Regions from separate parts of the Lysinibacillus sp. BF-4 genome, predicted to be linked through region 1. Evidence: riboswitches for the same ligand, from Rfam matches in the RefSeq annotation. Region 1 holds a riboswitch; each other region holds the start of a gene.
What was found. Region 1 has a riboswitch for lysine ahead of CH76_RS11670 (amino acid permease). Riboswitches for the same ligand answer to the same signal wherever they lie in the genome.

Region 2: another riboswitch for lysine. It lies ahead of CH76_RS06915 (aspartate kinase); the one in region 1 lies ahead of CH76_RS11670 (amino acid permease).
Region 3: another riboswitch for lysine. It lies ahead of CH76_RS07090 (transporter substrate-binding domain-containing protein); the one in region 1 lies ahead of CH76_RS11670 (amino acid permease).

The regions. Positions count from the first base shown of each region.
Region 1 covers NZ_JPUW01000043.1:26-4,190, reverse strand. The annotation lists gene CH76_RS13570 (PepSY domain-containing protein) at 126-686, opposite strand; gene CH76_RS11670 (amino acid permease) at 780-2,240, opposite strand; lysine riboswitch at 2,307-2,482, opposite strand; gene CH76_RS11665 (MFS transporter) at 2,648-3,847, shown strand; gene CH76_RS11660 (hypothetical protein) at 3,984-4,165, shown strand, end outside.
Region 2 covers NZ_JPUW01000015.1:27,493-32,752, forward strand. The annotation lists gene CH76_RS06910 (methyl-accepting chemotaxis protein) at 1-851, opposite strand, end outside; gene CH76_RS06915 (aspartate kinase) at 1,042-2,244, opposite strand; lysine riboswitch at 2,324-2,501, opposite strand; gene uvrC (excinuclease ABC subunit UvrC) at 2,550-4,322, opposite strand; gene trxA (thioredoxin) at 4,389-4,703, opposite strand; gene CH76_RS06930 (electron transfer flavoprotein subunit alpha/FixB family protein) at 5,149-5,260, opposite strand, start outside.
Region 3 covers NZ_JPUW01000016.1:15,044-20,303, reverse strand. The annotation lists gene CH76_RS07105 (2-oxoglutarate dehydrogenase E1 component) at 1-1,369, shown strand, start outside; gene odhB (2-oxoglutarate dehydrogenase complex dihydrolipoyllysine-residue succinyltransferase) at 1,613-2,863, shown strand; gene CH76_RS07095 (hypothetical protein) at 2,902-3,162, opposite strand; lysine riboswitch at 3,378-3,563, shown strand; gene CH76_RS07090 (transporter substrate-binding domain-containing protein) at 3,669-4,547, shown strand; gene CH76_RS07085 (amino acid ABC transporter permease) at 4,617-5,260, shown strand, end outside.

The DNA.
Region 1 (4,165 bases):
GCCGTTTATTGTTTGCAAGACGTATTAAAATAGTGTAATGATTCCAAACATTCGGAAATTAGACGGATTTCAAATAAAATCCTTTTTAACGTTCGTTTTTTTACACTATAGCAAAAACGCTTTCATTAGTCACGTGTATCCTCTTTATATTTTACGATATCGCCTGTGTTGGCATCAATGTCCACATCATACTCCATCGTAGCCGTTTTAATTTCAATTTCGTACTTTTGGTCACTGCGATCTAATTCAAATTTCGAAATCTCACCCTCACCAACTTTTTTCATAGCAATGTCTTTAGCTTGCTTCTCTGTTACTTTAAACTCTTTTGTTGCATCGCCTGTTGCGACATCACCATTATTCGTTTGGTCACGACGTTCTTCTTCTTTTTTGAGTAAATCGCCTGTATGCGCGTCATAAGTTAATTCGTATTTGACTTCGTTTGTTACAACATCTAACTCATACACACGAATGCCTTTTTTATCGTCTTGCTCCACACTCGTTACTTCGCCACCCTCAATTTCCTTTAAAGCTTTTGCTTTAATATCATCCATCGAAATAATGTCCTTTTGTGTTTCAGTCGCTGTAGGTTGCTCGTTTGTTGCAGTATCCACCTTGCTGTCATTTGAACAACCATATACTAACATCGCACTTAAGCCGAGTGCTGCGGCTAACGCTGTTTTTTTCATGTTAATCTCCCCTTTTAGTATGTACTTTACCTTTATAAGAACGCCCTAAAACCTAAAAAAGATGCGTGCTAAAAAATATAGCACGCATCTCTTTTATTTTTCTACCGTTAAATCACATTCCTCTAACGGTACAAGTTTAGTTTTATGTTTTACTTTATAACCAATATAAAAGGCTAAAAATAACGGAATACCAATATACGTAATTAATAATCCTGACCAGTCAATATGACCACCTACAAAAGCTTGATAGTTTTGACCAATAATTACCACTGAACATAAGAAGAACGCAAACAATGGGCCAAAAGGATAAAGTGGTGCAACATATGGTAAATCATTGAGATCATGCCCTTGCTTAATGTAGGCACGGCGGAAACGATAATGGCTAATGGCAATACCAAGCCATGCAATAAATCCTGATAACCCCGACGCATTAAGTAACCAAATATAAATAACACCATCGCCAAATATAGAGGCTAAAAATGCTAGTGAACCAACAGCCAGTGTTGCAAGTAACGAATAAATTGGAATACCTCGGCGCGTTAGTTTCATAAAGAACTTAGGCGCTTTACCATCCACAGCTAACTGCCACAGCATACGAGACGATGCATATAACCCTGAGTTACCTGCTGATAATAATGCCGTTAAAATAATCGCATTCATTACAGAGGCCGCAAATGCGATACCTGTGCGTTCAAATACTAAAGTAAATGGTGATACCGTTACATCCTCTGATAATAAACGTGGGTCGTCATACGGGATGAGTAAGCCAATCGCTAAAATCGCAAGCATATAAAACAGTACAATTCGCCAAAATACCGAGCGTACGGCTTTCGGTATATTTTTCCCTGGGTCTTCAGTTTCGCCAGCGGTTACACCAAGAAGCTCTGTACCTTGGAATGAAAAGCCTGCCGCTAGGAAAATACCAAAGAACGTTAAAAAACTACCATGAAACGGGCCGTCACCATGAAAGAAATTAGTAAAGCCAACAGGTGCATTGCCTCCAAGAATACCAAAAATCATCGCAAAACTTAAAATAATAAAGATAATTACTGTAGCTACTTTAATCATCGAGAACCAATACTCACTCTCGCCATAGCTACGTACAGATAACACATTAAATCCTAAAATAATACAAATAAATAACAGTGACCATAAAATGGACGAGCTGTCTGGGAACCAATACTTCATGATTAAAGTAACAGCCGCGATTTCAGCTGCGATTGTAATTGCCCAGTTATACCAATAGTTCCAGCCTAGTGCAAAGCCTAGCGCGGGATCTACGAACTTTGTAGCATACGTACTAAATGAACCTGATGATGGCATATAAGCTGCCATCTCACCTAAGCTAGTCATTAAAAAGAATACCATGATACCAATTAAGCCATAAGCTAATAATGCGCCACCAGGGCCAGCCTGTGCAATCGCACCACCACTCGCTAAAAATAAACCAGTACCAATTGTCCCTCCGAGGGAAATCATCGTAATATGACGGCTTTTAAGTGATTTTTGGAGTTTAGGTTTTTTACCTATTTCAATTATTTCATTACTCATCATTATTGCTTCCTCTCTTGTAAATAAAAAGAGCATCCTCACATATCGTGAAGATGCTTCCTGAAAACCTCAACTGATAGCTCAACACGCTTGTGGCGTGACAGTTCTGTCTCTTTCGATGACAACCCCAGCATTAATTACGGCAAGCTAATTAACGCTTCGGCAGTGTACCCTTTCGTCGTGTTTCATCGATGCTTGCCATCTCCACACGCTTACTCTTGCATACCGCGACCTCTACCTCATAAATTATGAGGTATTATATGAAATTTTTGATAACGTAAACGAGTTTAACATAGGAAAAAACGCAATGCAAACGCTACCAAATTATCTGTATTTTTTAATTTTTCTGTTTTATATGTATGTTTTACGCTAAACTGTGGTAATAATACGAAATTTATGGAGGGACTGCAATGGATGAACAGCTTAGTATTTCCCGGAAAATAAATTGGCGTGGTAAAACGCTTATTTTGATTATTGGTATCATATTGATGGCAATGACACTACGCTTACCTTTAACAGTTGTAGGCCCCATCATCGAATTTATTAGAGAAGGGCTTGGTATTTCAAATGTGTTAGCGGGCTTTTTAACAACAATCCCATTACTTGCATTTGCATTAGTATCTCCCTTTGTGCCACGTATTTCACGTACGATTGGCATTGAGCTGTCTTTATTTATTTCAATGCTTCTATTAGCTGCTGGTATTGCGCTACGTTCAGTAGGCATGACCTCACTATTGCTAGTAGGTACAATTATTATTGGTGTAGCTATTTCCTTTGGTAATGTTTTGTTACCTAGCTTTTTTAAATTGAAATTTCCCTTCCATGTTGGCTTAATGATGGGGATTTACTCTGTTGCGATGAATGTATCAGGTGGCTTTGGTGCAGGGCTTAGCCATCCTATTGCCAACACTACTAACTGGCAAATTGCACTCGCCTTTCCTATTATAATTGTTATGATTGCCAGCTTAGTTTGGTCACCACAATTACGCAATAATGATCGTATGCAAGCTACAACTACTACTGCACCTAAATTAAAGCTATGGCGCTCACCACTCGCATGGGCTGTAACACTCGCAATGGGTTTACAATCTTTTATTTTTTATACAACAGGTGCATGGCTACCTGCAATTTTTGTATCGCAAGGTATGGCAGCAGATAAGGCAGGGTGGATGGTTGCTATCATGCTCTTAGCTCAACTACCACTCACTTTTATTATGCCAGTACTTGCCGACAAATTAAAAAATCAACGTCCTATTGTCATTGTACTAACACTACTTTATACCATTGGCTTTGTTGGTATTGCACTTGGTTTCACTGACTACACAGTATTATGGATGATTTGTATTGGCTCTGCTGGTGGCTCTTCATTTAGCTTAGCTATGATGCTCTTTACATTACGCACAAAAACAGCATACGCAGCTGCAGACTTATCAGGTTTTGCACAGTCTATTGGTTACCTACTCGCAGCAAGTGGTCCGGTTATTTTTGGCTGGCTTTACGACCAAACAGGTAACTGGCAACTACCGATCTATGTCTTCCTTGTAGTTGTTGCTATTTTATTTGGTAGCGGCTGGTATGCGGCTGGCAATAAATACGTAGAAGAACAATAGGAATTGTCTGCTACATCATGCTAATTATCCCCTATTTCATGCTCGTGGACTGCTTAATTTTGGCAATTGTCGTTTCAAATAATACAGTTAGGGGCATACTATAAGTACAGTACATTACTTATAGGAGGGCTTTTGTATGGAACAAAATGCAGCTAATACAACTAATATTTTAATCTTAAACTTACTTGTCACAATCTTAGAAGAACGCGGTATTATGACCGAAAAAGAATTAAAAGAACGCTTAACTAACCAAGTGAAGCTAGACAAAACAATGGAGCCTGCACTGCGTGATGCTGTTTTAGCTCAAATTAAACAACA
Region 2 (5,260 bases), on a different contig from region 1:
GAAAAGCGACTTGTTTCGGATAAATCTTGCGTTACCTCTGCTAGCTCTTCAATTGCGATAGCTGATTGTTCAGAAGCCTGTGTGATTTCATCCATTCCTACAGATGCTTCATTGAGTTGCTCAGATGTCGTCGTTAACGTAGCTACATCTCGCTTTACTTCCTCAACTAGTGTAAGTGTAAAACTTTCAACATGACGCATATTTTCTGTAACTTGATCAGAGCGCTCCTCAATAATTGTGCGAATGGTAACGACCTCACTCAGTGAATCCTTGGAGTGATTAGCAAGTTTGCCTACTTCAGAGGCGACGACGCTAAAGCCCTTACCATGCTCACCTGCACGCGCAGCTTCAATAGATGCGTTAAGCGCTAGTAATTTAGTTTGGTCTGCAATGGACGATACACTTGTTGTAATATCATTCATCTTTAATAACTCTGTATGTAAATAGGTCATGGCCTGTGTACCGTCTACTAAGCGATCACTAATTTGTGCACTAGAGGCAACGACCTGTTGCATACGCATTGTTAAGTCTTGCGAAATTGCCTGTACTTCTTGCATATTGGCATTAATAGCCTGCTCTGTACTTAACATTTCCTCACTGCTTGCTGCGAGCTGCCTGCAATTGCTCGAAATAGTATGCACACCGTCTGCGACACGCTCAATATTAAGTATGGTCTGAAAATTAACAAGCTCAATATGGGCCAATACAAAGTTTAACAGTGCATTTTTAATATCCACTGCATCTTCCTTTTGCTGTACATAATGCTTTAGCTGTGCCAGTTCTTCTACTACAGCTTGGTGTGCCGCCTCACTAATACCAGGTACCTCCGTATGTTGCTTTTTACGAAACATCACGCTATTCCCCTTCTTCCTGTGGCTATCCCACGACTTTAAACCCACCTAAGCATAATAGGTGCTCCTTCAAAATTAGTGAATTTTCTTTCATTTGTCAATATTAGTGACTAAACTTTACAATATCCTATCATTACTTTTTTACTAAAATACCCAATATAAAAGGAGAAGCCGCAGCTCCTCCCTCTTGTTATGCTAAATGGTATTCATCATGTAGCGCTTGCGCTGCGTGTACCATTTCATCTTGCGGTACAACGACAGACACTTTAATTTCCGAAGTGCTCACCATTTTCACCATGATTTTTTCCTTGCGTAAGCGGTCAAACATGCGTGCGGCCACTCCAGGATTAGAAGCCATAGCCGAGCCAATAATAGACACTTTAGCTAAACCAATCTCAAAATCTGCAAAGCTAAAACCTAATGCCTGTTTATTATCCTCTAACACTTTTAGTGCTTCAGCAAACTGCGCCTTGTCAATGGAAAATGATACGGTTTGTTGCGCATGGTTCATCACAGCTTGCACAATAATATCTACATTAATACGATGTTCTGCTAGCGTTGTAAATAACGCGGCTAACGATACCTCCTGCTCTGCCTCATAACCTACTGTTAAGCGTACAATATCCGCTTCATACGCTACACCGCGTACAATCATTTCTTTTTCCATGTCCTTTTCCCCCTTAACCCAAGTACCTTGCTGTTCCATTAAAGCTTGAATCAAAATTGCTACATTATGCTTTTTAGCTAGCTCCACTGCACGTGGGTGCAATAAATTAGCCCCTAAGTGAGCAAACTCTAACATCTCATCAAACGAAATCTCCGTCATACGCTGTGCATTTGGTACAAGTTGCTGGTCTGCTGTATAAATACTGTCTTTAGCAAGCACTACAACATGTGTCGCCTGCAGGTGGTGCGCAAGTGCTACAGCTAATGTTGCTGAGCCACCGTCACCTAGTGAAGTAATTTCACCATTTGCCATGCCTTGTCTACCTGCGATTGTGACAATACTTCCCTGCGCGAGTAAGGTTTCGATTTTAGTTGTGTTAATAGCTGTTAAGCGTGCATTTTGGTAACGCGCATCTGTAGCAATTCCTGCTTGTTGTGCTGTTAATGCTGTTGAAGCATGCCCGCGCGCCTGTAGTGCTACTGCTAAGCTACTCGCCGCAATTTGTGAGCTCGTTGCCATCAACATCGCTTGCTCACGCTGTAATGCATCCTTTGTCCATTTAGCAATAGGTGCTAATAAAATCGCCTGTTCCTTTGCCATGCCTGAGGCTACTACAACAACACGATAATTTTCCTCTTTCAGCTTTTCAATGTAATGTGCGGCTTGCTCAATACGCTCCTCGGATTGCATAGCTGATACGCCAACTTTCACAATAACGGTTTTCATATGCCCACTCCCTCTCCAATAAAAAAAGACAGCTCATGCATTTCGCATGTGCTGTCTATCATGTATGTGTTCATTGTACATGGCAGATAGCTCAACGAAATAAACATTTCGACAGTTTTACATTTATTCAATGCAAAACCAGCCCACTACCAGGAACAACTGGCTATGGCTTCGGCAAGTGTCCCTTTTTACAATGGTCACGGAGTTTGCTCACTCTCGCATTGTATACTCATGAAACTTGCGCCTCTATCTCAAATCATATAATTGTATAGTAACCATAGCACACTCTAATTTAACGTGCAATGCTATTGTCTGAAAAATGCATGAATGGTTGTAGCTAGCTTCTCTGGCATACCCGCTGCCTGTAATGCCGCCACATCAGCTGTCTTGATTTTTTTAATAGAACCAAAATGAGCAAGTAATTGTTGCTTACGCTTAGGTCCTACGCCTTCAATTTGATCTAGCACAGATTGGATAACCTGCTTCTCTCGTTGTTGACGTAAAAAAGTAATCGCAAAGCGATGCACTTCATCTTGAATGCGCTGTAATAAATAAAAGCCATCACTCGTACGTTTTAAGGCAATACGTTCTGGTGGTTCGCCGTAAAGTAGCTCTGCGGTTTGGTGTTTATCATCCTTCGCTAAGCCCGCAATTGGAATGCTAAGCCCTAGCTCATCTTCTAGCACTTCCTTAGCTATTGTCATTTGCCCCTTGCCACCATCTACGACGATTAAATCAGGAAGCGGTAACTCATCTTGTAGCACACGTTTATAACGACGACGTAATACTTCGCGCATTGCACCGTAGTCATCGTGGCTTGCCGTATCACGTAGTTTAAATTTGCGATAAGCCTTTCTATCAGGTTTACCATCTATAAATACCACCATAGCCGAAACAGCATCTGCCCCGTGCATATGACTATTATCAAACGCCTCAATATGTAGCGGCGAATAAATATTCATTGCTGCTCCAAGTTCATCACATGCACCTACTGTACGTTCTTCTTGACGTTCAATAATCTTAAATTTTTCGTCTAGTGCGACACGTGCATTTTTTATCGCAAGGTCTACTAACTCCTTTTTTTGCGCGCGCTGAGGAACTGTAACCTTTGATTGCAATAACTGCATTAAAAGCTCACTATCTGTTCCCTTAGGTAACAATATTTCTGTTGGTTTAAAATGCTCAGGTTGCTCATAAAAGCGTCCAACAAATGTTAAAAATTCTTCTTCGGGCTCACGGTAAATGGGAAATATGGATACATCTCGTTCAATTAATTTACCTTGTCTAACAAAAAATACTTGTACGCACATCCAGCCTTTATCTACTGCATAACCAAAAATATCACGGTTCGCCTTATCACGTGTAATCATTTTTTGCTTTTGCATAATAGTATCGATATGAGTAATTTGATCACGTAGCTCCTTCGCACGTTCAAATGCCAACGTCTCTGCAGCCGCTAACATTTTTTGTTCGAGTTCAGCTTTCACATCATCTACCCCACCATTTAAAAAGTGTGTAATCTGTGCTACTACCTCATCCATTTGTGCAACACTTACATCCTTCTCACAAGGTGCTAAGCACTGTCCTAGGTGATAATACAAACAAACACGCTTTGGCATACTAACACATTTACGTAAAGGATAAATGCGGTCTAGTAACTTCTTTGTTTCATTTGCCGCATAGGCATTAGGGTATGGCCCAAAATATTTGGCCTTATCACGCTTCACCTTACGCGTGGTAATAAGCCGCGGATAGCGTTCATTAGTAATTTTTAAATACGGATAGGTTTTGTCATCTTTCAGCATAATATTATATTTAGGGTCATGCTTTTTAATAAGGTTGAGCTCTAAAATGAGCGCTTCTAAATCAGATGATGTAATAATGTATTCAAAATCCTCAATCTCACTTACTAAGCGCGCTGTCTTGCCATCATGGCTACCCGTAAAATAAGAGCGTACGCGATTTTTTAATACTTTAGCTTTACCTACATAAATCACCGTACCTTGATGATTTTTCATTAAATAACAACCAGGTAAATCTGGTAATAATGCTAGCTTATGCTTAATGATCTCGTTCATATGTTCGCCCCCTAACGACAACAAAGCCGAGCACTACAAGAGCGCTCGGCGTATATGTTTTAACTATTATAGGTGTTTTTCAACGAAAGCTTGTAAAGCTTCTTTTGGTTGGAAGCCCATTGTTTTTTCTACAAGCTCACCATCTTTGAATAAAAGTAAAGACGGGATTGACATGATTTGGTATTGAGAAGCTGTACCTTGGTTTTCGTCAACGTTTACTTTAACGATTTTAGCTTTGCCATCTAAATCAGTAGCAAGCTCTTCAAGTACAGGAGCAATCATTTTACATGGTCCGCACCAAGCTGCCCAAAAGTCTACTAGTACTACGCCATCTTTAATTTCATCTTGAAAGTTTGCATCAGTTGCATTAATTACTGCCATTATTATTTCCTCCTTTAGATTAACTATACTTGTAGTATACAGGGGGTATTTTAAATAAGCGAGTTATTTGCTCACTATTTTATAATGTGTGTAATGGTGGGTTATGTACGACTAAGGTAAGCCCTTACCCCTTGCGGTAATTCTAGCACTTTCTCTTATTACACTAGACTAAAATAAATAGAGGATTTTTCTTTAAAGTGTATTACTGCAAGGATTAAATTGCTCATTGACTGCTAATGTTAACACTCTCCTATACATTACAGCTAAAGACCACTCTTACGCTATAGGGGATGTGCTTATGACGTTCAAAGCTTTCATACCATATAGGCTGTTTTAGAGACGTTTCTTCATTTATATACCCACATCGGTATTAAACTGGATTAAGCACTTCAAATATACCTATAAAAAAAGTTGCGTAGGTACTTGCCCTACGCAACTTAGTCACTTATGATTGTTTAATTTTTTTAAACTCTTCGATTAATAATGGCATTACTTCAAATAAGTCGCCTACGATACCGTAATCAGCTACATTAAAGATGTTTGCCTCTGGGTCCTTG
Region 3 (5,260 bases), on a different contig from region 1:
ACGCGTTCTTTACGGCGAAGCATTAGCAGCTGAAGGCGTAGTAACAGCGGATGCCGTTGCACAATTAGATACAGACATTTATGCAGAAATGCAAAAATCATACGACCACGTAAAAGAAGTGGGCGAAACGAAAGAGCCAATCACAGTAGAAATGCCACAAGCTGTTAAAGATGGCTACCCAACAAATGTTGATACATCAGTAGATGCAGCAGCACTTAAAAAAATGAACGATGAATTATTAGCTTGGCCAGAAGGCTTTGAGCCACAAAGCAAGCTAGGACGTATTTTACAACGTCGTGAGCAAGCATTTGAAGAAGGCAAAATTGACTGGGGTCATGCTGAGACATTAGCATTCGGTACAATCGTACAAGAAGGCAATCCAGTACGCTTCTCAGGTCAAGATGCACAGCGTGGTACATTCTCACAACGTCACCTTGTAATTCACGACAAAAACAATGGTGCTGAGTACACACCATTACATGGTATAACAGGTGCTAACGCATCATTTAAAGTATACAACTCACCACTTACTGAAGCAGGCGTTGTAGGCTATGAGTACGGTTATAACATGGAAAAACCAAACACATTATCCATTTGGGAAGCACAGTTTGGTGACTTCGCCAATATGGCACAAGTGATGTTTGATAACTTTATTTCTTCAAGCCGTGCAAAATGGGGTCAAAAATCGGGCTTCGTAATGTTATTACCACACGGTTATGAAGGTCAAGGACCAGAGCACTCATCAAGCCGCATGGAGCGTTTCTTACAACTATCAGCTGAAAACAACTGGACAGTAGCTAACTGTTCAAATGCAGGCAACTATTACCACTTATTACGTCGCCAAGCAAAAATGTTAGGTACAGATGCGATTCGTCCATTAGTTGTAGTATCACCTAAATATTTATTACGTCACCCATTAGCTGCTGCTACAAAAGAGCAACTAGCTGAAGGTTCATTCCAAGCAGTTATTGAGCAACCAGGCTTAGGTAATGATGTTAAAAAAGTGGAGCGTATTTTATTTGCAAGCGGTAAAGTAGCAATTGATCTTGCTGACCGCATTAAAGATGGTGAAGGCTTCGACCACTTACACATCGTACGTGTTGAGCAACTTTACCCATTCCCACAACAAAAAATTGCGGATATTATTGCACGTTTCCCTAACGCAAAAGAACTTGTTTGGGTACAAGAAGAACCTAAAAACCAAGGTTCATACTTATATGCAACACAATATATGTATGAGCTAGCTGAAGGCAAAAAACTATCATACGTTGGCCGCCCAGCAATGTCATCAACAGCAGAAGGCGACATGGATGCACATAAAGCAGAGCAAGCGCGTCTAATTGAAGAAGCCGTATCAAAATCAAAATAAAAGCGTAGCCGTAATTTCCGCCGCGCACTGGAACCACAGAGCGCAGTGCCTCGCATTGTGTGAGTGGTGAAGTGACGCCAAGGAAATCGGTTCAAATACTCCACCTAGCTGAAATTTCAGCTAGGGGAGCTATAAATTAGTAATTTGTTAGAAACGTAACCAATGCCAAAACCTTGAATAATCAAGATGGCTTCATTAAAATATTTTTGAATGGTTGTTTTAAAATCAAAGGAGGAAATTATAGTGGCTGAGATTAGAGTCCCTGAGTTAGCAGAATCAATTACAGAAGGTACAATTGCACAGTGGGTTAAAAAAGTAGGCGATCGCGTTGAGAAAGGCGAATTTATCGTTGAATTAGAAACAGACAAAGTAAACGCTGAAATCATTTCTGAAGAAGCGGGTATTTTAAAAGAAATTACAGCACAAGAAGGCGAAACAGTTGATGTAGGTCAAGTTATCGCAATCGTTGAAGCGGGCGAAGGTGGCGCAGCAGCACCAGCACCAGCTAAAGAAGAAGCAAAAGCAGAAGCGCCAAAAGCGGAAGCAGCGCCAGCACAACAAGCGGCACCAGTTGTTGAAGAAACTTCAGGTGAGCGTGTTGTAGCTTCACCAGCAGCGCGTAAATTAGCACGTGAAAAAGGCATCGACTTAGCGGCGATTTCGCCAGTAGACCCACAAGGTCGCGTTCGCGTACAAGACGTAGCGGCACATGGTACACAGCCAGCAGCACCAGTACAACAAGCAGCACCAGTTGCTACAACAGGTGCAATGGTATTTACACCAGCAGCTGAATCAGGTCGTGTAACGGTAGAAAAAATGTCTCGCCGTCGTCAAACGATTGCAAAACGTTTACTAGAAGTTAAACAATCTACAGCAATGCTAACAACGTTCAACGAAATTGACATGACAAACATCATGGCATTACGTAAACGCAAACAAGAGCAATTTGTGAAAGAAAACGACATCAAACTAGGTTTCATGTCAATCTTCACAAAAGCAGTTGTAGCAGCGCTTAAAAAGTACCCATATGTAAATGCACAAATCTCAGGTGACGAAATTCACTTAAACAACTTCTATGATATTGGTATCGCTGTATCAACTGAAGAAGGCTTAGTAGTACCTGTAGTACGCGATGCAGACCGCAAAAACTTTGCAGCTATCGAATACGATATTAAAGAGTTAGCGGGTAAAGCACGCGACAAAAAATTAGGTCTTAACGATATGGCAGGTGGCTCATTCACAATCACTAATGGTGGTGTGTTTGGTTCATTAATGTCTACACCAATCATGAACGGTACACAACCAGGTATCCTTGGTATGCACTCAATCGTTCAACGCCCAGTGGCTGTTAATGGTGAAGTTGAAATCCGTCCAATGATGTACGTGGCACTTTCTTATGACCACCGTATCATTGATGGTAAAGACTCTGTTGGTTTCTTAAAAATGGTTAAAGAATTAATCGAAAACCCAGAAGACTTATTATTAAACTCATAAGCATAACAAAAGGGACTGCCTCGGCAGTCCCTTTTTTATTAGCGTATCGCAGTAACGAGTGCAAAAATGACAATTGGGATGGTCATGGCTACAATAATACCGACAAGACTATACACCTTACGATCACTCGGATAACGCTGCCTATAGCTATAAGTGAGCAAGGTAGCTACGATTAGTAATAATGAGAGCGAAATAAATTTGACTGACGTAAATGTACCCGCACTAAAGTTAGTGATAGTGCCACCAATAGCTGCGATGAGTACTACAATGATAAGCATAAAATGCAGTATTTTTTTCATTAAACTATCCCCTTTTCTATCCATAACCTTTTAGCAATCTCTTAAACATTATACATAAATTAGGGAGCAACTGCCTATATCACCGTTTAACTTATACAAAATGCTACATGAAAATTCATGCTGTTTTCAGAAAAATGCTAAAATACTGTTGACAGTATACGCAAATTACGATAACATGACAAGTAATTAAATAAACAAAATACCTCATCTAAACGGATTGAGGTAGAGGCGCGATATTTATTAGGTTACAGCAGAGTGAAAGCAACGATGAAGCTATAATGAAGGAAATGTCGCCGAAGTGTATAAGTGGGCTTAAGCTTATATGCTGGGGTTGTAATTAATAATTGCAGCACTGTCTTAGTAAACGTTATTCCTTTTTACTAAGTTGAGCTATCTCGAGTAGGAATGTGATGTGGAATTTTGGGGCAATATGTATTCGACCTAAAGTTTTCGCGTAGGGTCGTTTTTTTTGTATTGTTTTAAGGAAAAAAGAGGGGGATTTGTCAATGAATAAAAGATTTGTACTTATGATTGTCGCAATATTCACAACAATCTTACTAGCTGCATGCGGTAGTAAGGATGCGGACGACAGTGGCGACAAGGCAACAGGAGATGACAGCAAAGAGTTTCGTGTAGGTATGGAGGCAGATTACCCACCTTACAACTGGACACAAAATGACGATGCAAACGGCGCTGTTGCAATTAAAGGCAGTAAAGAGTTTGCGGGCGGTTATGATATCGCATTTGCTAAAAAAGTAGCCGATGAATTAGGCAAAGAGCTAGTAATCGTAAAAATGGGTTGGGATGGTTTAGTACCAGCGTTACAATCAAACAAAATTGATGCGATTATGGCGGGTATGTCACCAACTAAAGAACGTAAAAAAACAATTGATTTCACAGATATTTATTACCAATCTGACTTTGTACTAGTGGTACGTAAAGATAGCGATTATATTAAAGACCAATATAAAGAGGGCGACAAATTTGTTGAAATGGATTCTATCCAAGCCTTCAAAGGTGCTAAATTAACAGGCCAATTAAATACCTCACACTATGATGTGATTGATCAAATTGACGGTGTTAAAAAAGAAACAGCGATGGATAACTTCTCTGCACAACGTGTTGCCTTACAGTCAGGTAAAATTGATGGTTATGTGTCAGAGCGTCCTGAAGGGATTTCGGCATCACAAGCTTTAGAAGACTTTACGTATGTTGTATTTAAAGATGGCTTTAAAGCAGACCCAACGGAGTCTTCAATTGCGGTTGGTTTACGTAAAGACGATCCAGACAAAGATAAAATTAACGAAATTTTACAAGGTATCTCTGAAGAAGAGCGCCAACAAATTATGGAAGACGCAATTCAGCAACAGCCATCAGCACAATAAGCAGGTGGTAAGGGGGGCGTAGATTTACGCCTCTCTTTTTTTATTAGCGATGAGCAGGGGGAGACAAACATGAGTTTAGATTGGATTATATCCATTGTAGAGAACAACTGGCACTTATTTTTACGTGCTATGGGCATCACATTGCTTATCGCGTTAATTGGTACACTTGTTGGTGCACTTATCGGATTTGTGATTGGTATTATTGATACAATTCCTAAAACAAAATCACCAAAGCAAGTATTGCTTAAAGTGGTACGCTTTATTTTAGCGTGTTATGTAGAGTTTTTCCGTGGTACACCAATGATGGTACAAGCCATGGTCGTTTATTACGGCTTAGATATGGCGCTAGGTATTGATTTAAATATTTTAACAGCAGGTATTTTAGTAGTATCTCTAAATACAGGTGCTTATATGGCAGAGATTGTACGCGGTGGTATTGTGTCGATTGATAAGGGGCAGTACGAAGCAGCGCAGGCTGTTGGTATGAGTCACGTTCAAACTATGATGCATGTTGTATTGCCACAAGTAGGGCGCAATATTTTACCAGCAACAGGCAACCAATTAATTATGAATATTAAAGACACAGCTGTACTAAGTGTTATTGGCGTTAACGAGTTATTTTTCCAAACGAAGTCAATTGCCGGTGCTAACTTCCGCTACTTTGAGGCTTTCTTTATTGCGAGTATTTTATACTTAATTATGACCTTTACAGC